Linked DNA regions of Gemmatimonas sp.. The main gene of each other region encodes a partner of the protein of the gene in region 2 in a complex. Links are inferred from orthologs where the notes say so. Each region holds a gene or a part of one and is shown on either strand. Other genes may lie near its edges.

Region 1 (10,611 bases), on a different replicon or contig from region 2:
AGCGCACCGGCAAGCATAGGCCGCGCGCGAAGCAGCAGCGAAAGAACCTTCATCTGGAGCATGCGGTCAGTTGGGTCGCAAGGCATAGTCAAACGTGAAATACACGATCAGCACGTCGTCCGTCCATCCCTGAGGAAGCGGGCCGAATCCGCGCGTGGAACCAACCGCTTCAACCGCACCCATCGCATCGAGATCGTAGATACGATCACCCGATCCCTTCACGACTTCGATGGCCATCACCGAGCCGTCGCGACGGATCGTGAATTTCACCTCCGACACGAGCGATGCGGACACACGGCGCGGCGTCCAGTTCAACGTGATTTGCCGGACGATATTCTGCAGATACCCGGGATACGGAAAGTCGATCCCGCGAATGCTCAGGTTCGCGACATCCGCCCCTTTGCCGCCCTGCGCGCCAGCACCAGCCTTAGGCGCCGCAGTGGCTTTCGACGCGGTCGGCGATGCGGTCTTCGAACCCGCCGTCTTGGTGCGCGATGTCGAGGGCGTCGCCTTGGGCGACGGCAAAACCTTCTTGGCGGTCGAGGGCTTCGGGATCACCTTCTCTTCCGGCACACGCTCGGCGCCAGCGATATCCGGGGCCTGCGCCGACGGCTGCGCGGCGGGAGTCACCACACCGGCTTGTCGCGGTCCAGGCGGTGCACCCACTAACTCTACGCGGTACACCGGCGGACGCGGCGCCTCGGCACGCGTGCCCCACCAGATGGCCGCCGCCACGAGTGCGAGGTGCACCACCGCGGAGAACGCGATGCCGCGGCCGAGCGTCGTCGGCCCAGTCGCCGTGCGCGACAGGCTCACCGATCGCCGTCCGGTTCAGCGACGAGCCCGACATCCGTGATGCCCTTGGCCTTCATCGCGGCGACGATGCGCACCACGGTCCCGTACGGTACGGCCTCGTCGGCACGCAGATACACGCCACCGCCGCCCTTCTTGTCCGACAACGCCTTGATGCTTCCCGCGAACTCGTCGAACGAGAGCTTGGTCTCGTCGATGAAGATCTGCCCACGCCGATCGACCGTGATCACGAGTCCGTTTTTCGGTTCCAGCGGCGCGACATCCGCCGTCGGCAGCGCGATATCCACGCCGCCTTGCATGATCGGTGCAGTGATCATGAAGATGATCATCAGCAGCATCATCACGTCGATCAGCGACACCACGTTGATCTCAGCGTTCACGCCAGCGCGCTCCCGACGGCGGCCGCGGCGCATCCTCAGATCCGCCCTTCGCGCACCATCAGCGCGATCAGTTCCGAGCCGAAACCTTCAAGCGCGTCGTCGAAGCGATTGAGGCGTGACGCAAACACGTTGTACGCGAACGCCGCCGGAATCGCGACCGCGAGTGCCGCTGCGGTCGCCATCAGCGCAGTACCAATACCTGGCGCCACCGCTTGAATGTTGCCCGAACCTTTCTGGCCGATGCCGACGAACGCTTCGATCACGCCGAGGACGGTGCCGAAGAGGCCAATCAGCGGACTCACGCTGCCGACCGTCGCCAACCACGGGATGTACTGCCCGAGATCTTCACGCGCCTTCGACCCTTCGGCGTCGAGCACGAGCCGCAACGCTTCCACCTGTGAGCCGGACAACCGCGCCGTGCGATCATTGGTCGCGCCGAGTGCCGGCTTGGTGTCGTTCAGGAACGACACCGCTCGCGCGAAAACCGCCGTGAACGCACTGGGCTTGGCCCGCTGCGCGCACAGCATCGCGTCGTCCATGCCGCGCGCGCGCTCGAAGTCGGCCACAAACGCCCGGCCGTTGGTCTCGGCCGTCTTGAATCCGCGCCACTTCGAGAACATGATCGCCCATGAAATCAGCGACAGCACCACCAACAGTGCCAACACGCTCTTTGTAACGGGATCGCTGTTGATCAGCATGCCCAGCATCGATGACGGCAACGCGTCCTTCTCGCTCGCCAGCTGCAGTGCGGCGAACAGTCCGACCACCGCCGTCACGCCTGCTGCTCCAGGCGCGCACGACGATCGGCGAAGAACCGATAGGTGTTCTCAAGTCCTTCGCGCAACGTGACCTTGGGCGTCCAACCCAGCACGGCCTGTGCCTTCGCGGTGTTCAGTGCGGAGCGGGCGAGCTCACCGGCTCGCGCTGGCGCGTAGTCGATCGGCGAATGCGCCGACGAGACGGTACGCAACGTTTCCGCCAGCGTATTCACCGACGTCTCGATTGACGTCCCGATATTGAAGGCGCGAGCATCGAGACGGCCACGCGGCGGAAGATCGACGGTCGCCGCTGCGAAGTTTGCTCCGGCGACGTCACCGGCGTAGACGTAGTCACGCGTCTGCTCGCCGTCGCCGAATACCGTCAACGCGCGACCATCAAGTAGGCGGTTGCAGAAGATCGCCACCACGCCCGCTTCACCATGCGGATCCTGACGCGGACCGTACACGTTGCCGTATCGTAGCGCGACGTTGTCGAGTCCATGCACGCGCCCGTAGTACGCGAGGTAGTACTCGATCGACAACTTCGCGATGCCGTACGGCGCTTCGGGATCCTTGCTGTTCGATTCGGCGCTCGGCGGCGGATCGAAATCGCCGTACAACGCGCCGCCCGTCGACGACAGAATGGTGCGAGTGGGATGGCCGCCCGCACGGACGGCTTCCATCAAGTTCAGCGTGCCGAGAATGTTGCGCGTGGCATCGTAGACGGGATCGAGCACACTGCGGCGCACATCGATCTGCGCGGCCAAATGACACATCACGTCGAACTTGCCATCGCGGATCAGCGCGGCCGCTTCGGGCGTGGTGATGTCGCCGCGCACAAAGCGCGCCGCCGACGGGATGTTCTCCTCACGTCCGCTCGACAAGTCGTCGAGGATGGTGACCTCCCAGCCCTCGGCCAGAAACCTGTCCGCGACATGGGATCCGATAAAGCCTGCACCACCCGTCACCACGACCGTCTTTGCCATGCCGTTCGTTTCCTCATCCGATGGGGAAATCCGCTGTCGTCGCGTCTCGCCAAGGGGTTGTCTGAGACGCACAATGTCCCAATGTACACACGCGCCGACGCCCACGGGGGCCTCGGCGCGTGCGAGTACAGAATCGAGTTGGGAGCGATGCGACGCCGATCACGTCGCGCGCGGTCACCTCAGGCCACGCGTCAGGGCGCCTTGGCCACTCGGCGGGCGGCGAGACCAACGCCGATATCCGACTGATACTGGCGCATGATCACCGCCGAACTGCCACCCGACTCGCTGCGTACCACGCGCACCGTCGCCACCAGGGACTCTTGCGACGGCTGCTCCTTGGTGCCGCTGCGATACAGCCCGAATTCGTCGCCGGCCTTCACGCCCTGCGTCGTACCGGCGACAAGCATCAGGAAGCTCTGCAGCGTGGGCTGCAGCTCGTGCGGATCGATCCACCGTACGCTGGTCTTCACATCGGGCTCGGCGAGCTTCTGCACAGACAGCCACGGAGCGGACGAGCCGGTCGACGGCAGGAGCCGCTGCCCCTGTTCAACCCGACCGGACTGCCGCTTGAGCACGGCCAGCACCGGTTTGCCGGCCTCGACCCGCACGATCTCGATGATGCCCGCCGGAATAGCGATCATCGACTGCTTGTCGGCGGCAGCCGGTGTCGTGACCGCCACGAGCCGCTGACCCACGGTGTAGGCGACACCAGCCGGTGGACGCACCTCGATCTGGTCCGTCATGATTGCCCGCTGCGGGTATCCGCTTTCCGCAGTCGCAGGCGAGCCCACTCGCTTCAAGATCGAACCGGACTTGGCTAGCTCCGACTGCAGCACGACGAACGGTGCCGCGTCGAACTCGGCCTGCCGGGGCGCGGGGGTGTTGGGACGAAGCACAGCGCGCGTCCGGCGTTCCGCTTCCGCAGCGTCGGGGAGATCGCGGTGAAAAACCGTCTCCACTTCACTGCTCTTGCGCGACGCTTCCTGCGTCTCGAGATCGACCAGACCAATGCGCGTTCCCTTCCGCGACATCATCAGCTCGCTCGAATGCTGCGGCTGAAAATTCACCCGCGATGTATCCGCTTCGACGGACGCCTTCGTAACGGTGTCGATCGCCGCCACGGCCGCCGACTTGGCGGCGGCAGCGGGGGCCCGACCCTTGGCGGCGCCAGCTCCGGCCGCGGCATTGCGCTTACCGGCGGTCTGCGCCGACAGCGAGCCCGACGGGCGAGCCGGGGGCGGAGGCGGCAACGTGCCCTCACCCGCCTTGGCTAGGGCAACACTTGGCACCGTGGAATCTGCCGGTGCCGCCGCCATCGCGGCCGCCTTCGCGCCACGAACGGTGGGCGACGCTGGAACGCTGAGCCGCATGCCAACCTGAAGCGGAGCCGGCCCGGTCGTCGAGATCCGATTGCGCTTCGCGAGCGCGGGCCACTGATGGCCATCGCCGTAGAACCGCGCGGCAATTCCCCAGAGGGTTTCGCCGGCCCGCACCACGTGCGTCGTCGTGGCAGAATCCTTGATCTGATCGAGCGTCGAATCGGAAGCCGACACGATACGACCCTCTGCTTCCTGACCGTGCACGACGGTAGGACGCCAGACGAGCAAGAGAGCGAGCGTCGACAGCAGTGCCACGAAAATGCGATACACCGGCTGCAACGCCCGGTGGGATTCGATGGCCGTAGACGACTGCGGCTGGTTTGCAGCGCGCATTAGCGAGCCTCACAGTGGAAAGACTTCGCGCCCCCGCCCGGGGCGCTGGAGGGCCCTCGACTCGCTTGCATAACTGCATGCGAGGTGCCCACACCGGAGACGCCTGCGACGGACGCGCGTAACGGCGGGGGCATCACGGCAATGGTCGGCATCATCACATTTGCCGCCGTCAGGAGTTCCTGACGGCGGGCACCATGAATCCTGCGGCGATTTAGAAGGGCAGATCGTCGTCTTCGTCTTCCAGCGCGCCCGGAAAATCTCCGAACTCTTCCTTGCCCGCTGACGGCGCAGCCGCCGTTTTCGGACGCGCTGCCGGGGCCGCCGTGCGACGCGGCGCGCTGTCCATCTCGTCGCCGCCGCCACCGCCGGCGCGACCGCCGAGGAGCATCAGTTCCTTGACCTTGATCTCGGTGGTATACCGGGTCTGTCCGTCCTTGTCCTGCCACTGACGGTACTCGATCTCGCCTTCGACGTAGATCTTCTCGCCCTTCTTCACGTACTTCTCCACCACGTCGGCCAGACCCGAGCCGCGTGCGCTGTTCCAGACGACGCAGCGATGCCACTCCGTCTTTTCCTGCTTCGCGCCACTCTGGTCCGTCCAGTTGCGGCTCGTGGCAAGCGAGAACTGCGCGACGCGCGTTCCAGTGCCGACTGTGCGGATTTCGGGATCGGACCCGACGTTGCCAATCAAAATGGCCTTGTTCAGGCTGCGACTCATGGTGCCTCCTCGAAGTACGATGGTAATGGGTGTCGGATAAGCTAGGAGGGTCCTCTGACCAAACCAAACCCGAAAGCCGCACGCGGGGCTATTCGGACGCCATGGCGTCGCGACGCAGCACAAGGGCGTCCTCGACGGGGTGTCGGTAGTACCCTCGGCGGCGCCCGACGGCCGCAAATCCACGGGACGAATAGAGCGCGCGAGCGGCTGCGTTTGACTCGCGCACCTCAAGGAACATGGCGGCGACCCCGGCGTCAGTCCCCGCCGCGATCGCATCGTCCAGCAGCCGGGCCCCGACCCCCCGTCGGCGCATCCCAGGGGCCGTCGCAATATTGGCGATCTCCGCCTCGTCGGCGGCCTGCAGCATGATGCAATATCCAACGACTCCACCCGACGCATCGACGGCGGTCATCATTCGCGAAAAGGGATGCACCAAGAGCTCGTGAAACGACCGTGACGGCCAGGGGTCGCTGAACGCGAGCGCTTCGATCGACGCCATCGCCGGCACATCATCGGCCTTGGTGGGCCGGATCGCGAGAAGTGGCGTAGTCATGAAACGCCGAGGGAGGGCAATGTCGCACCGTGCGACGCTTCCCATTTCACCTGCGCTTCCGCCAGGCGCCCATACTGTGGCTCCCAGCTCTCCAACGGTACGACACGGGTCCACGCGTGCGGTACCACCCGCAACAGGTGCGCTGACCACGGTGTTACGACCTGAGTCTCGAGCTCCGCCACGGGCGACGAGAGCACGGCTAGGCGAGGACGTCCTGCCACGTGCATGTCGAGCTGTTCCAGTGTCATGCGCTGGAGCGCAGACTGCGCCTGCACACGGCGATTTTCGTCAAACCTGACGTCGAGGACGTAACGCTCGCCTCGCAGAGCATCTCCATGTACCACCGCGGGGCCGGCCGGCAGCGCGTCGCTTGCGTCCGCCGCCGCGAGGAGCAGCGATGACACGGCGAACAGCGACAGCGACGCTCCGTGGGCCAGCCCCTTCGCCAGCGACGCCGCGATGCGCAACGACGTGAAGCTTCCCGGGCCTTCTCCGCAGACGACGCCCGTGAGATGCTGCGGTTGCATGTCGGCCGCTTTCAGAAGCGCCTGAACCGCCGGGAAGAGCTGATCCTCACGCCCGGCACCCATGGCGACGGGGTGCATCGCGACAAGCGCTCCATCGGCGATGAGCGCCACCGAGCCGGCAGTCGTCGAGGACTCGAGCACGAGCAACCGTGCAGACGGGAACGCCAATGACTCTTGAGGGAACACGCGTGCGGACATACACAGAGTCTAGCGCGCCCACCGAACGATCCCCAGCCCTCCGTCGCGTCAAGTCGGCGCCGAGTACGCGCCGTCGCGGCCAGCGTTCCCCCCGGGACTGATCGCTACGCCACGCTGGCAATCCGGGTAAACTTGGCGGGCTCCTGACGGAGTTGGGGGAACGGGTCCTCACGTCCCTCAGCAAGCACCGCGAAGGTGCCGCGTTCGGCCAGCGCCGCCGCTGCGTCGAACACCTGGCTATCGAAGGCGGTACCCCGATCTCGACGCATGATGTCGAGTACGACCGGCACCTCCAACCCGGCGCGATACGGGCGATCGGCCGTGAGCGCCTCATACACGTCGGCCACCGCCAGTACACGCGACAGCAGTCCGAGCTGCGAGGCATCCAGCTTCCAGGGGTACCCCTTGCCGTCGAGTCGCTCGTGATGCTGCGCGGCCTCTTGGGCGAATCCGTTGAACGCGCTGACGCGCTCGAGGATCTCCCATGTCCATCGCGGATGCTTCCGGATCTCCCCGAACTCTTCGTCGGTGAGCTTGGCCGGCTTGTCGAGAATTCGATTCGAGACGCCTAGTTTGCCGATATCGTGCAACAGGCCGGCACGGAGGGTATCACGGCACATGTCGGCGTCGGCCCCCATCGACATGGCGATTCCCACCGCATAGCGCGCGACGTTCGTTGAATGCCGAGCGGTGTACGGCGTCTTGGCGTCGATCACCGCGGCAAAGGCATACGCGATGCTGTCGAGCCGTTCGTCGGTGGCGTGCAGTGGAATACCACCCGGCTCGAGCGTCAGTACCGCCTGTTCGAGGTTCGCGCTATCGGCGAGCACAGCCCACCAGGTACGATCGCGCTTCCACGGAGCGACGAGATCGACGAGTCGCGGATCGAACCAACGGCCTCGCCGCTGACGAGTCATGTCGATCGCGGCATCGATACCGTTCTCACTCCAATACGCCTCGAGCGTCTGCGCAATCAACAAGATGCGCGACAGCAACGGGATCTCGTCACCCGCCAGTCCGACCGGATGACCAAGGCCACACCAGTGCTCGTCGACATGGGCGATCGCCTCGCTCGTGGCCCCCGGGAATCCGAGTACGAGCGCGATCTGCGCGCCGCGTTCGCATCGCGTTTGGATGATTTCACGCGTCATCGACGGCGTGCGCGCGATACGCAAGAAGTGCGACACGCGGGCGAGCGGATTCCGACCGACGCCGCAGTTCTTCGCGGTACGCATCGCGAGCCTCCAGCGATCGTGCCAATCGACCAGACGCATGTCGCGCTTCACGTCCTGATCGTCGCTGCCGAACAGCGCCGACATGCGTGCGGCGTTGCTGGAACACCCGGAATCCTTCAAGAGCGCCGCGTAGTACAGCGCTCCCATCGTCTCGTCATCAAGATGCAACTCCCGACCGAGCCGCATCGCGATCAGCGCCGTCCGGAGCGTGTGACCTGGTCGCTGTCCCTCGGTGAGATCGAGCGCATATGTCAACGCCGAGATCACTTCGGCCAGACGAATGTACGAGACGCGTAGGCCGGCGACGGGCATGGCGATGATGCGAGGGATGCGGGAGACACCGACCGACATGCGGTGCTCCACCATTCCATGACGACGACGTCCGCCGGACGGTCACCGGCGCGACCCCGATCCCGACATACCGGCAGATTCAGCGCATCGTCGGCGCGTGAATGCGGAGTAACCGTCGATTCGCGTTTTCCGGATCATGACCGAGCACCACGTGAATCCTGTCACGCGGCAACGTATTCACGGCGCGATCAGGCCACTCCACCAGCAGGACCGGCGCGCTCTCGACCACCTCATCCCACCCCAGCATCTCCAGTTCCGCGTCCGACCGCAAGCGATACAGATCGGCGTGGATCACCGGGCCTCGAGGCGCGTCATACTGCTGGATGATCGAGAATGTCGGACTCGTCACCGCCTCGATGGCGGAGACGCCGATCCCGACGCAAATCGCCCGCACCAGTGTGGTCTTTCCCGCTCCGAGGTCACCCTCGAGCGTGATTACGACCGGACGCGGAAGTACCGCCCCGAGTGCCCGCCCCCACGCCTCCAGCGAATCCCGATCCGGGGCCCGCGGAGCGCCTCGCCCCAGCAAGTACCCGAGCGAGTCAGCGGCCACGCTTGCCTCCGGCGCGCCGCATCGGTGCGCTACCGGGGGGGCGCTTGGGAGCGGCCGTGTTGCCGCGCGCCTGTTCCGGCTTCTCTCCGAGCGCGGTGCGGACTTCGAAGAGCTGGTCGCGCAGTCGAGCTGCTGCCTCGAAATCGAGGGCGATCGCCGCTTCGCGCATGGCGACTTCCAGCTCCCCCACGAGCGTCTGCAAATCCTCACGCGACCGCGGTGCGCTCTCGGCACCCAATCGCTTGGTGGTCGGAGTGGCCTCCTCGTGCGGCGCGCGCGCATCGGCGACCCGCGTAATCAACCGGACATCATCGATGCTCTTCAGGACGCCGTGCGGGGTGATCCCGTTCTTCTCGTTGTGCTCACGCTGAATCGTCCGACGGCGATCGGTTTCGTCGATGGCACGCTGCATCGACCCGGTGATGCGGTCGGCATACAGGATCGCCATACCGTTCAAATGGCGTGCCGCGCGTCCGATCGTCTGGATCAACGACCGATCGCTGCGCAGGAAGCCTTCCTGGTCGGCGTCAAGAATCGCCACCAGCGATACCTCGGGCATGTCGAGCCCTTCGCGGAGCAGGTTGATGCCAATCAACACATCGAATTCACCGAGGCGCAACCCACGCACGATTTCCATGCGCTCGATGGCGTCGATATCGGAGTGCATGTATCGCACCCGAACACCCACCTGCTGCAGATAATCGGTAAGATCTTCCGACATCCGCTTCGTGAGCGTGGTGACCAGCACCCGCTCGCCCTTGCGCTCGCGAATGCGAATCTCGTGAAGCAGATCGTCCACCTGCCCCTTCACCGGACGAATTTCCAGGACTGGGTCCAGGAGGCCCGTGGGGCGGATGACTTGCTCGACGACCACGCCTTCCGAGAGTTGCAGCTCTAATTCCCCAGGCGTCGCCGAGACATTCACGAGCCGCGGTACCAGCTGGATGAACTCGTCGAAGACCAGCGGTCGATTGTCGAGCGCACTGGGTAGCCGAAATCCGTAGTCAACCAACGTGAGCTTGCGCGCGCGATCGCCGTTGTACATCCCGCGAATCTGTGGCAGCGACACGTGCGACTCGTCGACCACAACGAGGTAGTCGTCGGGGAAGTAATCGAGCAGGCAGGCTGGTCGTTCGCCGGCCGCGCGCCCGCTGATGTGCCTCGAGTAGTTCTCGATGCCGGCGCAGGTACCGATTTCCGCCAGCATTTCGAGATCGAAGTTCGTGCGCTGATCGAGCCGCTGCGCTTCCAGCAACTTGCCCTGCGTGCGTAGCTCGGCCAAGCGCTCGGCGAGCTCCTCGCGAATGGCGATACTCGCCCGCTCGATCGTGGGTCGGTTCGTGATGAAGTGTTTGGCCGGGTAGATCGCCATCCGCTCGAGCGTCGAAATCGTTTCGCCGGTGAGCGGGTCGATCTTGGAGATGCGCTCGATCTCATCACCCCACAGCTCGAGGCGCACTGCCTGCTCCTCGTACGCCGGATAGATCTCCACCGTGTCGCCACGCACGCGAAACGTCCCGCGATCGAACGCGACATCGTTTCGCAGATACTGAATGCCGACCAGTGCCCGCAGAATGTCGTCGCGCGCGATCTGCTGTCCACGGGACAGCGCCACCATGCGCTCGCGATACGACACCGGATCGCCGAGGCCGTAGATGGCCGACACCGTCGACACGATGACGACGTCATCGCGTTCCATCAACGAGGATGTGGCCCGCAGGCGGAGTCGATCGATATCCTCGTTGATGCTCGCATCCTTCTCGATGAACGTATCGCTCGAGGGGACGTACGCCTCCGGCTGATAGTAGTCGTAGTACGAGATGAAGT
Region 2 (10,511 bases):
CACGGTACCCGCGCGCTGCAGGAACAGCTGGCAGCGTTGCACGACCGACACGCCCAATGACTTGAGACTTGGAAAACGATATGGCGGCAGCTCGAGAATCATGGGGCGCACGGGACCCTTGAGCAGCGTGCGCTTGAAGATCGCGGCCACGGCGAGGGCGACCACGGTGCCGAGCAGATACATGAACAGCATCGTCGCGCCCTGCAGCGTGAGCCCCGGGAAAATCGACGTCGCCGGCACGAAGGCGCCGATGAGCAGCGTGTACACCGGCAGTCGGGCTGAACAGCTCATGAGGGGCACGACCATGATCGTGGCCAAGCGATCTTTCGGATCTTCGATGGTGCGTGTGGCCATGATGCCGGGCACGGCGCAGGCGTACCCCGACAGCATCGGGATGAAGCTTTTCCCGTGCAGGCCCACGCGGCGCATGATGCGATCCATCAGGAACGCGGCGCGGGCCATGTAGCCCGAGTGTTCGAGCAGGCCGATGAACGTGAACAGAATCGCGATCTGCGGCAAGAACACCAGCACCGAGCCGACACCGGCAAACACGCCGTCCACGATGAGCGAACGCAGGTCGCCCTCGGGCAGCGTGTTGCCCACCGCGCCGCCGGCGGCGGCGATGATCGCTTCGATGCCGTCCATTAGTGGCGTGGCCCACGAAAAGACCGCCTGAAAAACGATCATCATGAGCACGAGGAAGATGAGCGGTCCCCAGACGCGGTGGAGGGCAAACCGGTCGATGCGGTCGCTCACGTTGTAGCCGGCCGGCCGTGACCGCGTTACGGTGCGCTCGATAACCTGCGCAATCCAGGCGTAGCGCACTTCCGATTCCAGGCGAGTGGGCACGAACCCAACGCTGCGCAGTTCGTCCGAGGCGGCCGTGATGGCTTCCGCGAGGCCCGGCACGCGATCGAGATGCGGACCGACCCGCTGCATGCCCAACAGTCGTAGCGCTTCCATGCGCGCGGCAACGGCCGAGAGCCCGTCGGACACGAGACAGGCCTCGAGCGGGGCGAGCGCGTCCTGGGCCGGCTCGGGGAGCGAGAACTGTCGCGTGGGAGCCGGCAGTCCCGCGGCGATGACGAGCGCCTTCTTGAGCGGTTCGAGCCCTTCACCGCGCTTGGCCACGGTGGGCACGATCGGCACACCGAGCTGATGGATGAGCTCCGGTATGTCGATCCGCAGTCCCTCCGACTCGGCCACATCAAACTGGTTCAGCGCAATCACGACCGGCACGCCGAGCTCGATGACCTGGCTGGCCAGGAAAAGATTGCGCTCGAGGTGCGACGCGTCGGCGACCACGAGCACGACATCGGGACGCCAGCGGTCGGCATCGCGACCGAGCAGGACCTCCAGAGCCACCTGCTCATCGGGTGAGCCCGCCGACAAGGAATAACTGCCCGGAAGGTCCAGTACGGTCACACGGCGGCCGTCAGGGCCCTTGAACCCGCCTTCGACCCGCTCGACGGTGACGCCGGCAAAATTTCCGACGCGCTGACGTAGCCCGGTGAGGGCGTTGAAGAGCGTGGTCTTGCCGGTATTGGGATTGCCGATGATGGCAACCCGCATCGACTCACGGCCGGCTTCGCTGAGCGCGCTGCCGCCGGCATGTGGGGGGACAATCGCCGAATCGTCGGGCGACAGGGGGCTCTGCAGAGTACTCACCGGATCCTGACGCAGACGCGGCGCACCGGCCGCGTGTCGGGCGCCTCGCCAGTCGCGCTACGAGCGCGCGTTGACGAGCTGAACGGTGATGCCGGCCGTGAGCGCCGAACCGAGCGCGAGGCGGGTACCCCGCACCTCGAGGAGCATGGCATCGCGCGCGTCGATGACGTTGACGCTGGTGCCTTCACAAAAGCCCAGCGCGCGAAGGCGGCAGGCCTCGTCACCTGAGCATTCGATGTCCACGACGGTGACCCGAGTCCCTGCCGGACACGCGTTCAGCGCGCACGTTGTCCGTGCGGCGGAGGTGTTTTGCGACTGCAGGGTAGGGAGCTGAATCTGGGCCACGGCATTAGATGAGAATGGTTCTCAAAGCGTGTGTTGGAGTATACACATCACCCGCCACCGTCCGCAATGGGGAGCACCCGAGTCGGCTTTTACGCCCACGGCTCATGGCCCAAAGCACATTGCCCATTGCCCACAGCCCACAGCCCACAGCCCACAGCCCACAGCCCACAGCCCACAGCCCACAGCCCACAGCCCACAGCCCACAGCCCACAGCCCTAAAAGGCCATTGGCCACGAGCCATGGGCTAAAAGGCGATGGGCTTTGCGCCATGGGCGATGGGCCATGAGCCATGGGCTAAAAGGCCGTGGGGCGATGGGCCATGAGCCATGAGCTAAAAGTCAAGCCGTCGCCAGCGGGCCACTCCGCTTCGTCCTCGCCGCCATCAACGCCACGCCGATCGTCAGAATCGCAATGCCGATGATCTGCGCCGTCGAGAATCCCATCACCAACCGGTCATCCTTCGCACGGAAGAACTCGACGATAAACCGCTCGATGCCGGCCACAATACAGTACAGGCCGAACAGCCAGCCCGGCAGATTTGCGTGCTTCCGGAAGCGCCACAGGATCGCGAACATCACGAAGCCCATGATCGTCTCATACAGCTGCGTGGGATACACCGCGATCACATCCGACATGTTCGTGCCGGCGGGGAACTGGACGCCGAACTGTTGCGACATCACGGCCGCGGTGCTTGGCGGGGCGCCCTCGGGAAACTGCGTGGCGAAGAAGCCGTTGAACGGGCGACCGTAGTCATCCCCCACCGCCCAGCAGCCAGTGCGACCCACGGCGTAGCCGGCGGCGATGCCGATCCCGCAGACGTCGGCGATCTTCAGGAAGCTCAGCTTCTTGTACTTGATCGTCGCGTAGCACAGACCGACGGCACCGATAAAGCCGCCCCAGAACACGAAGCCGCCGCGGCTGAAGAAGGCCGACGGGTCGCCGGTGAGCACCACGTAGTACGTCTTCGCTCCGATGAGCGTGCCGATCAGTGCCGCCAGCACAATGTCCGGCATCGCCTCCGCTTCCGCATTCTGTCCACGGCGCCAGAACTCGCGCTGGCAGACGATCTGCGCGATCACGAACGCCATAAGGACGGCGAGTCCGAATCCGGTCAGTTCGAGAAAGCCGAACTTGAAGACCGTGGGGTGGTGGATGATGGGATGCACAGAGGAGTAAGGGGTAGGGAGTAGGGGGTAGGGAGTGCGGATACCTACCGGCTTACGAAAAGATACCGGGAATTGGCAGCGATGCTTGTGCGGTCATCGTGGAATCGGCCCGCTCGCCGGCCTCGAACCGGAACAGCCCAGCGGCGGCGATCATGGCGGCGTTGTCAGTGGCCAGTCGTGGCATGGGCGCGAACACGGTGCCGCGCGGTGCGACCCGCTCGCGGATCGCCTCCTGCAGCGCCTGGTTGCACGCCACACCGCCGCCCAGCACCACCCGGGTGCGACGATAGCGACGCGCGGCGCGCGCCACCTTTTCGGCGAGTGTTTCGATCAGCGCATCCTGAAAGCCGCGCGCGATGCTGGCGCGTTGCTCGTCGAGTACACCCGCTTTCTCGGCGTCACGCACGGCGTACATCGCCGCGGTCTTCAGACCGCTGAACGAACAGTCGTAGTAATCGTCGTCGCCCGGCTCGGCCGACTTGCGCAGCATCGGTCGCGGGAAGCGATGTGGATGCTTGTGCACGGGCGAATCGGCGGTGCGCGCCAATTCTTCGAGCGGGCGACCACCCGGGTACGGCAGGCCGAGCAGCTTGGCGACTTTGTCGAATGCTTCACCGGCGGCGTCGTCGCGCGTCTGGCCGAGCAAACGATAGCGGCCCCAGGCTTCCACATCGAGCAGCAGTGTGTGCCCGCCACTCACCAGCAACGCCGTGAACGGCGGCTTGGCCTCGGGGTGTTCGAGCAGCGTCGCGAACAGATGCCCCTCGAGATGGTGCACCGGCACGACCGGTGTGTTGTGCGTGTAGCCCAATGCCTTGGCGTAGCTCGTGCCCACCAGCAGTGCTCCCACGAGTCCCGGCGCGTGCGTGACCGCGATCGCGTCGAGATCATCAAACGACACGTTGGCGTCGGACATCGCGGTGCGTACGGCGGGCACGATGCCGGTGAGATGCTGACGACTCGCGATCTCCGGCACCACGCCGCCGAACAGCCGATGCACGTCCTGCGAGAGAATCACCAGCGACTCGAGCCGCATGTCGGTTGGCGTACCGAACACCACGGCCGCGGACGTCTCATCGCACGACGTCTCGATGCCGAGCACGCGGCGCGGCGCGCTATCACAGGCGATACCAGACGCGATGTCAGACATGCACGGCATGCACGTACAGCCACAGCGCCACCGCGAGTACGATGGCGGAGAGCGCCCGCACGACGTTCGGCCACGCCACGCGACTGACCTGACTCACTACGGCTTGGGTTCGGCCAGCAACGACGAGAGCAGTCGCTGATTGCCTTCGGAGTTCCAGTCTTCCGCACCGATCATCTTCCTGCGGATCACACCGTCACGACCGATCACGAACGTTTCGGGAACGCCCGTGGTTCGGTAAATGCTCTGGATCGAACCGTCCGGATCGTGCAACATCTCGAAGGTCAGTTTGAACTCCTTCGCGAAATCGAGGATCTTCTGCTGCTCGCCTTCGTTGTCGACGCTCACGGCCACGACCTTCAGTCCCTTGGGTCCGAGCGCCTGATGCACGGCTTCGATGCTGGGCATCTCGGTGCGGCACGGAATGCACCACGTAGCCCAGATATTCAGCAGCACGACGTCGCCGCGATAATCGGTAAGCGTCTTCATGGCCGGCGTGGCCGTGAGCGTCTTCGCAGCAAAGCCCGGCGCGTCGGAGCCGATCGAAACGCTGGTGAGTTCGTCCTTCAGAAAGTGCGAGGCGGTGAATGCGCCGCCCACCAGCACGGCCACGATACCGAGCACCACGAGCCACTGTTGTTTGGCCGTCATACCTGCTCCACACAGAGACTGCGCAGTACTTCAATTTCCGCCTGCGGATTCGCCGCGCCGAAGATTGCGTTGCCGGCCACGAATGTGTCGGCGCCCGCTTCCCAGCAGCGATGAATCGTATCGCGCGAAATGCCGCCGTCGACTTCGAGCACGGCGTTGCTGTTGGCCTGATCGAGCAACAGGCGCGCGCGCGCGATCTTGTCGACAGAGTACTCGATGAACTGCTGCCCGCCGTAGCCCGGATTCACGCTCATGATGAGCACCAGGTCCACCATGTGCGCGACTTCCTCGATCACCGACAGCGGTGTGGCGGGATTGAGTGCGACGCCGGCCTTGCACCCCAGCGACTTGATACGCGAAATCTGCCGGTCAAGATGCGGGGCGGCTTCGGCGTGAATGGTGAGCACATCGGCGCCCGCCTTCACGTAGTCGTCGAAATAGTTCTCCGGCTCGACGACCATGAGATGCACGTCGATGACCTTGGAGCTGGAACGACGCGCCGCTTCGATCACCTTCACGCCGAACGACAGGCTCGGCACGAAGCGACCGTCCATCACGTCGACGTGAATCCAGTCGGCACCGCCGGCGTCGCACATGGCGATTTCCTGCCCAAGTTTGCGGAAATCGGCGCTGAGTACGGAGGGGGCAATGCGAACGGTCATGGAGCGGGATGACGCTGAGGGGTGAACAGCGTGTCAGCGGGGGAACGTCCATCGCTGATCACGAGTGAAACGGTGCCGCTCGATGCGAGCAAACTGCCGCCGGGCGGCGTCGTGGCGAGCACGATACCGGCTGGACTGCTGCTGGCACGGAACTGCACATCGCCCACGAGCAGCCCGGCTTCGAGCAGCTTGTCGCGGGCCGGGCCTTCTTCGAGCCCGACGACATCTGGGACTGGCAGCAGCACCTCTTCCTTGACGGCGCTGTCGCCCGTTTGTGCGGCTTGTGACGCACTGTCAGCCTGACGCTTCGACTCCACGTCGCGTTCCGCGGCCGTGGGCTCGGGGATCGTGCCGCGGGCGATGCTGTCCAGCACCGCCTGCACCGAGTCCACCGCGTTGGCGCGTCCCGGTTCGAGCGTGCGCACGGTGACCACGCCGCCGGCACCGCCGAGGATGAGACCCGCGAGGGCCGCCACGGCACCTCGAATGAGCCACGTGCGCGTTGTCTTCGACATCGGTCCGCGCGTTGTACGCGTACCGGGCTTCTTCGCCGAGGCCATTACAGCGCTCTCCGCAACCGCGCCGCAAAGGCGCCGTCGGTGCCGTGCTGCTGCGGCAATACGCGGAGGAGTCCGTTGTCCAACACCTCCTCCGGTACCGTGCCGGCCGGCGGTGGTTCCAACGTGAACTCCTTGTGCGTCGCCAGAAACGACTCGATCTGGTCGTCGTTCTCCTCGAGTTCGAGCGAGCAGGTGCTATACACCAGCAATCCGCCCGGCTTCACCATCGCGGCGGCCGCGAGCAGAATTTCGCGCTGCAGCGCCGGCAACACGGCGAAGTCGGACATGCGCAGCCGCCAGCGCGCGTCGGGGTGCCGGCGGAAGGTGCCGGTGCCGGTGCACGGCACATCGATCACCACCACATCGGCCTCGCCGATGGCGGGCTGGCGGGCGTCGCACACGATGGGGACAAGGTTTGTGGCGTCGAGTCGGCCAAAGCCGGTCAGCATGCGTTCCACGCGCGCCATCTTGGCGTCGGCCGCGAACACCAGCCGCGCGCGACGTGACAGCTCGAGCGCCTTGCCCCCCGGCGCCGCGCAGAGGTCGACCACGACGCCGCCTTCGGGCACAAAGGCGTAGGTGGCCACCAGCGTGGCGGCCGGATCCTGCACGAAGAACGCGCCCTGCTTGAATGCGCCAAGCTCGGTGAGCGCCACCCCCGGTCCGAGGCGGATAGAGTCGGGTACGAGCGGCACGTCGTGCGTGGTGACGCCGGCACCGGTGAGCATGCCGTCGAGTTGCACGCGATCCACGCCGTACGCTCGCACGGTGATCGACGAGGGCTCGTTATTCACCGCCAACAGCCGCTCGGTGTCTTCCATGCCCCAGCGATCAACCCACCGCGAAATCACCCAGCGCGGATGCGAATAGCGCTGCGCCAGCGCTTCCAGCGGTTCGTTCGGCACTGGCGGCTCGATCGTCTCGCGTTCGCGATCGATGCGACGCAGCACGGCGTTCACCAGTTTGCTGGCGCCGATGCCATGCCGACGCTTGGTGAGCTCGACCGTCTGTCCGATGGCAGCATAGGCCGGCACGCTGCCCATGCTGAGCAGCTGATAGGCGCCGAGCCGCAGCAGATCGGCCACATCGACATCGATTTTGGCGATACCGCCGCGCACGCGCTCGGCGAGAATCGCGTCGAGGCGATTGCGCGTGCGCAGCATGCCCCAGAGCAGCTCCTGCACCCAGCGACGATCGCGCGCATCGAGCGGAGCGACGTAGCGTTCGAAGGCGGCATCGAGCATGGCGCCATTGCGCAGGTCGGCCAGCACCATGGCCGCTGACGCACGCGACTCGGTGATGCCAAGCATGTTGTGTGGCTTCTTCTTCACGACGGCCATCATACGGTGTTCACGCGGTTTCTCACGCGGGCTCGAGCAGATCGCCCGCCGACACGCCACGGCCACGCGCCAACGAGGCGGCGGTCATGCGTGGCTTGCCGCTGGGTTGGACATCCATGAATCGCACGGCGCCTTCGCCGCAGCGGACCAGCAGCCCGTCGTCGGTTGCCGAGCGTACCGTGCCTGGCGGGCTCGCCAACGTGGGCTCGTCGAGTTCGTCGTTCGTACCGTCTCCGACCACGCGTACGCTGAACAGCTTGGTCTCCACGCCGCGCAGGCTGGCAAAGGCGCCCGGTCGCGGATCAAAGGCGCGCGTCACGCGCGACACGTGCTCGGCCGACCAGGTGAAATCCAGACGCGCCATATCGCGATCGATCTTCGACGCGTAGGTCGACTGCGCGTCGTCCTGCGCGATCGGCTGCACGATCTGCGCGTCGATCATGGCCAACGCCTGTACGATGGCCAGAGCACCGAGTTCGGAGAGTCGGTCGTGCAGCTCGCCGTACGTCTCGTCGGACTGGATGGGCGTGCGGAGCACGTGCAGCATGTCGCCGGCATCGAGCGCGGGCACCATCTGCATGATCGTGATGCCCGTTTCTGTGAGGCCTTCGAGAATCGCCGCCTGAATGGGCGCCGCGCCGCGCAGCGCGGGCAGGATGGACCCGTGAATGTTGAGCGTGCCGAGGGCGGGCAGGTCGATCGCGGCCTTGGGCAGGATACAGCCGTAGGCGACGACCACCGACACATCGGGCGCGAGGGCCCGCATGGCGTCGAGAAACTCATCCCCGCGCGGCTTCTCGGGCTGTAGCACGGGAATGCCTTCTTCGAGCGCGACACGTTTGACCGGCGACGGGTCGAGCTGCGTGCGCGACCGGCCGCGCGGCTTGTCGGGCTGCGTGACGACGCCGACCACGTCGTGTCCTTCGCCAATCAGCGCGCGGAGCGGCGGAACGGCGAAATCGGGAGTGCCCCAGAAGAGAATGCGCACGGGTGGGGCGGTCTCCGGTTATGTCTTCGAGTCGGATGTCGTGGCGTCGCGCTCTTTCGGCAGATCGCCGACGGGGAGCACGCGCAGGAGCTTCGGGTACTTCGCCTTCTGGTACTCCCACTCGCGCATCGCGGCGCGACGCTTGAGCAGGCTGAGTCGATCGGTGAACAACCGGCCGTGCAGGTGGTCGATTTCGTGCTGCAGGCATCGTCCCAGCAGTTCGGTGCCCTCCACTTCGTACCAGACGCCGTCGATGTCCTGCGCCCGCACGATCACGCGCGAGAACCGGTCTACGTCGGCGTACACTTCGGGAATCGAGAGACAGCCTTCCTCGCCGCGCACCGAGCCTTCCTTCAGGATGATCTCGGGGTTGATGACGACCAGCCGCTCGTCGTCCACCTCGACCACCGCCAGCCGTTCACGACGCCCGACTTGTGGCGCCGCGAGACCGACACCCTTGGCCTTGTCCATCGTGTCGAACATGTCGTCAGCCAGCCGCCGCAACTCCGGCGTGAACTGCTCGACGCGTTCTGTGTCCTGGCGGAGTATCGGCGAACCCAGGACGTGAATATCGAGCAACGACACGGATACCTCAGGCCGCCGGGGTGGAGGAGCCGACGCGCGAAATGCGGCCACGCTCGACGACCACCTTCGACTCACCCGTCTTGATCGTGATGCGGTCTTCCATGCTCACCGCACCATCTTTGTTCACCGGATTGATGTGCACGACTTCGCCCACGAGTCCGCCGGCGGTGACGATCTCATCACCCTTCTTGAGCGTCTGCACGAGCTCGTTGTGCGCCTTCCGTTGCCGCTGCTGCGGGCGGATGAGCACGAAGTAGAAGATCGCGAAGATCGCACCATACATGAAAATCATGGAAGCGATCTGACTGCTGCCACCCAACTGCAGGGCGGCGAAGCTGGCAAGGACGGAGAAGCTCATGAAGGCGTCGATCGTGAGTGATAGCGGGCGAGCCAGTCACGGCTCCAGCCCTGGAACGTGCCGGCCTGAACAGCGGCGCGTGCGTCGCGCATCAGCGCAACAAGGAAATGTACATTGTGGAGGCTCAGGAGGCGCAGTCCGAGGATCTCTTCCGACACGAACAGGTGCCGGATATAGGCCTTGGAGAAGCGGCTGCAGGCCGCGCAGGTGCACTCGTCGTCCAGCGGCCCCGGGTCGAGGCGCCAGGCGGCGTTCTTGATGCTCCGGCGGCCCGTCGTCGTGAAAAAGGCACCCGTCCGCCCCATCCGCGTGGGGGCGACGCAGTCGAACAGGTCGACCCCGCGGGCCACCCCTTCTACCAGATCCTCCGGGAAGCCGACGCCCATGAGATACCGGGGCCGATCGGTCGGGAGCGCCTCGTTGACCACGTCGAGCATGGCGTACATGTCGGGCTTGGCTTCGCCCACCGACAGGCCGCCGATGCCGAGTCCGACCCAGTCGGCGGCGTTCCGGATGGCCGTCGCCGATTCCCGCCGCAGGTCGGCGTGGATGCCGCCCTGCACAATGGGAAAGAGGGCCTGCACCGGCGTCGGGGCCTCGGCGTCTTCCCGCAGCAGCCGCTCGAATTCCACCCGGCACCGCTCCAGCCACCGGATGCTGCGCTCCATCGCGACGCGGGCCAGTCCCGCCTCCGTTTGGCCCGGCACGACGTGATCGAACTGCATGATCACGTCGGCGCCCAGGTTGCGCTCGATGCGCATGACGGATTCCGGCGTGAACTGCTGCAGCGACCCATCCAGGTGGCTGCGGAACTCGACGCCCTGTTCGTTGATCGTGCGCAGCCCTTCCAGCGAAAACACCTGGAAGCCACCGGAATCGGTGAGTATCGGGCCGTCCCAATGCATGAAGCGATGCAAGCCGCCCATGGTGCGGATCATCTCGTCGCCGGGCCGGAGGCGCAGGTGATACGCGTTGGCCAGGATCATGGTCGCGCCAAGGCGCTGCAGATCCTCGGGGTCGAGCGCCTTGACCGACGCCAGC

Evidence for each region.
Region 1: the proteins of tsaD (region 2) and tsaE are in contact, whole or in part, in a crystal structure (PDB 6N9A), measured with the Thermotoga maritima proteins. The link is inferred for Gemmatimonas sp. from one-to-one orthologs. Residues at the interface, in WP_004082750.1 of Thermotoga maritima: Cys10, Asp11, Arg49, His50, Leu82, Gly84, Gly135, Gly136, Glu154, Thr155, Leu156, Asp157, Asp158, Ser159, Glu162, Asp165, Lys166, Arg169, Leu170, Tyr175, Lys213, Thr214, Leu217, Tyr218, Gln221, Arg222, Asn324; in WP_004082108.1 of Thermotoga maritima: Leu37, Gly38, Lys46, Lys57, Val59, Lys60, Ser61, Thr63, Phe64, Thr65, Leu66, Met67, Val69, Pro71, Tyr82, Arg83, Leu84, Asp86, Asp88, Phe89, Asp93, Ile128, Asp130, Glu131, Arg134.

What each region holds. Positions count from the first base shown.
Region 1 is NZ_JANPLK010000043.1:123,955-134,565, forward strand. Bases 7,048-10,047 are described here. They hold tsaE (tRNA (adenosine(37)-N6)-threonylcarbamoyltransferase complex ATPase subunit type 1 TsaE), read right to left. Parts: upstream 8,785-10,047; coding sequence 8,311-8,784; downstream 7,048-8,310. Other genes in these bases: RMP10_RS11775 (HD domain-containing phosphohydrolase), read right to left, coding at 7,048-8,231; uvrB (excinuclease ABC subunit UvrB), read right to left, coding at 8,774-10,047. In the rest of the region: RMP10_RS11730 (hypothetical protein), read right to left, coding at 1-62; RMP10_RS11735 (cell envelope integrity protein TolA), read right to left, coding at 67-816; RMP10_RS11740 (biopolymer transporter ExbD), read right to left, coding at 813-1,226; RMP10_RS11745 (MotA/TolQ/ExbB proton channel family protein), read right to left, coding at 1,229-1,969; RMP10_RS11750 (NAD-dependent epimerase/dehydratase family protein), read right to left, coding at 1,966-2,937; RMP10_RS11755 (LysM domain-containing protein), read right to left, coding at 3,129-4,649; ssb (single-stranded DNA-binding protein), read right to left, coding at 4,861-5,367; rimI (ribosomal protein S18-alanine N-acetyltransferase), read right to left, coding at 5,456-5,920; tRNA (adenosine(37)-N6)-threonylcarbamoyltransferase complex dimerization subunit type 1 TsaB, read right to left, coding at 5,917-6,645; more of RMP10_RS11775, read right to left, coding at 6,750-7,047; more of uvrB, read right to left, coding at 10,048-10,611. UniProt on the Escherichia coli protein: Required for the formation of a threonylcarbamoyl group on adenosine at position 37 (t(6)A37) in tRNAs that read codons beginning with adenine.
Region 2 is NZ_JANPLK010000051.1:122,719-133,229, reverse strand. The notes cover bases 2,281-5,180. They hold tsaD (tRNA (adenosine(37)-N6)-threonylcarbamoyltransferase complex transferase subunit TsaD), read right to left. Parts: upstream 4,330-5,180; coding sequence 3,232-4,329; downstream 2,281-3,231. Other genes in these bases: rpe (ribulose-phosphate 3-epimerase), read right to left, coding at 4,974-5,180; RMP10_RS14095 (TlpA disulfide reductase family protein), read right to left, coding at 4,426-4,977; RMP10_RS14105 (prolipoprotein diacylglyceryl transferase), read right to left, coding at 2,352-3,179. Outside these bases: feoB (ferrous iron transport protein B), read right to left, coding at 1-1,668; RMP10_RS14110 (FeoA family protein), read right to left, coding at 1,726-2,013; more of rpe, read right to left, coding at 5,181-5,639; RMP10_RS14085 (PASTA domain-containing protein), read right to left, coding at 5,636-6,199; 16S rRNA (cytosine(967)-C(5))-methyltransferase RsmB, read right to left, coding at 6,199-7,542; fmt (methionyl-tRNA formyltransferase), read right to left, coding at 7,562-8,527; def (peptide deformylase), read right to left, coding at 8,546-9,112; preprotein translocase subunit YajC, read right to left, coding at 9,120-9,470; tRNA guanosine(34) transglycosylase Tgt, read right to left, coding at 9,467-10,511.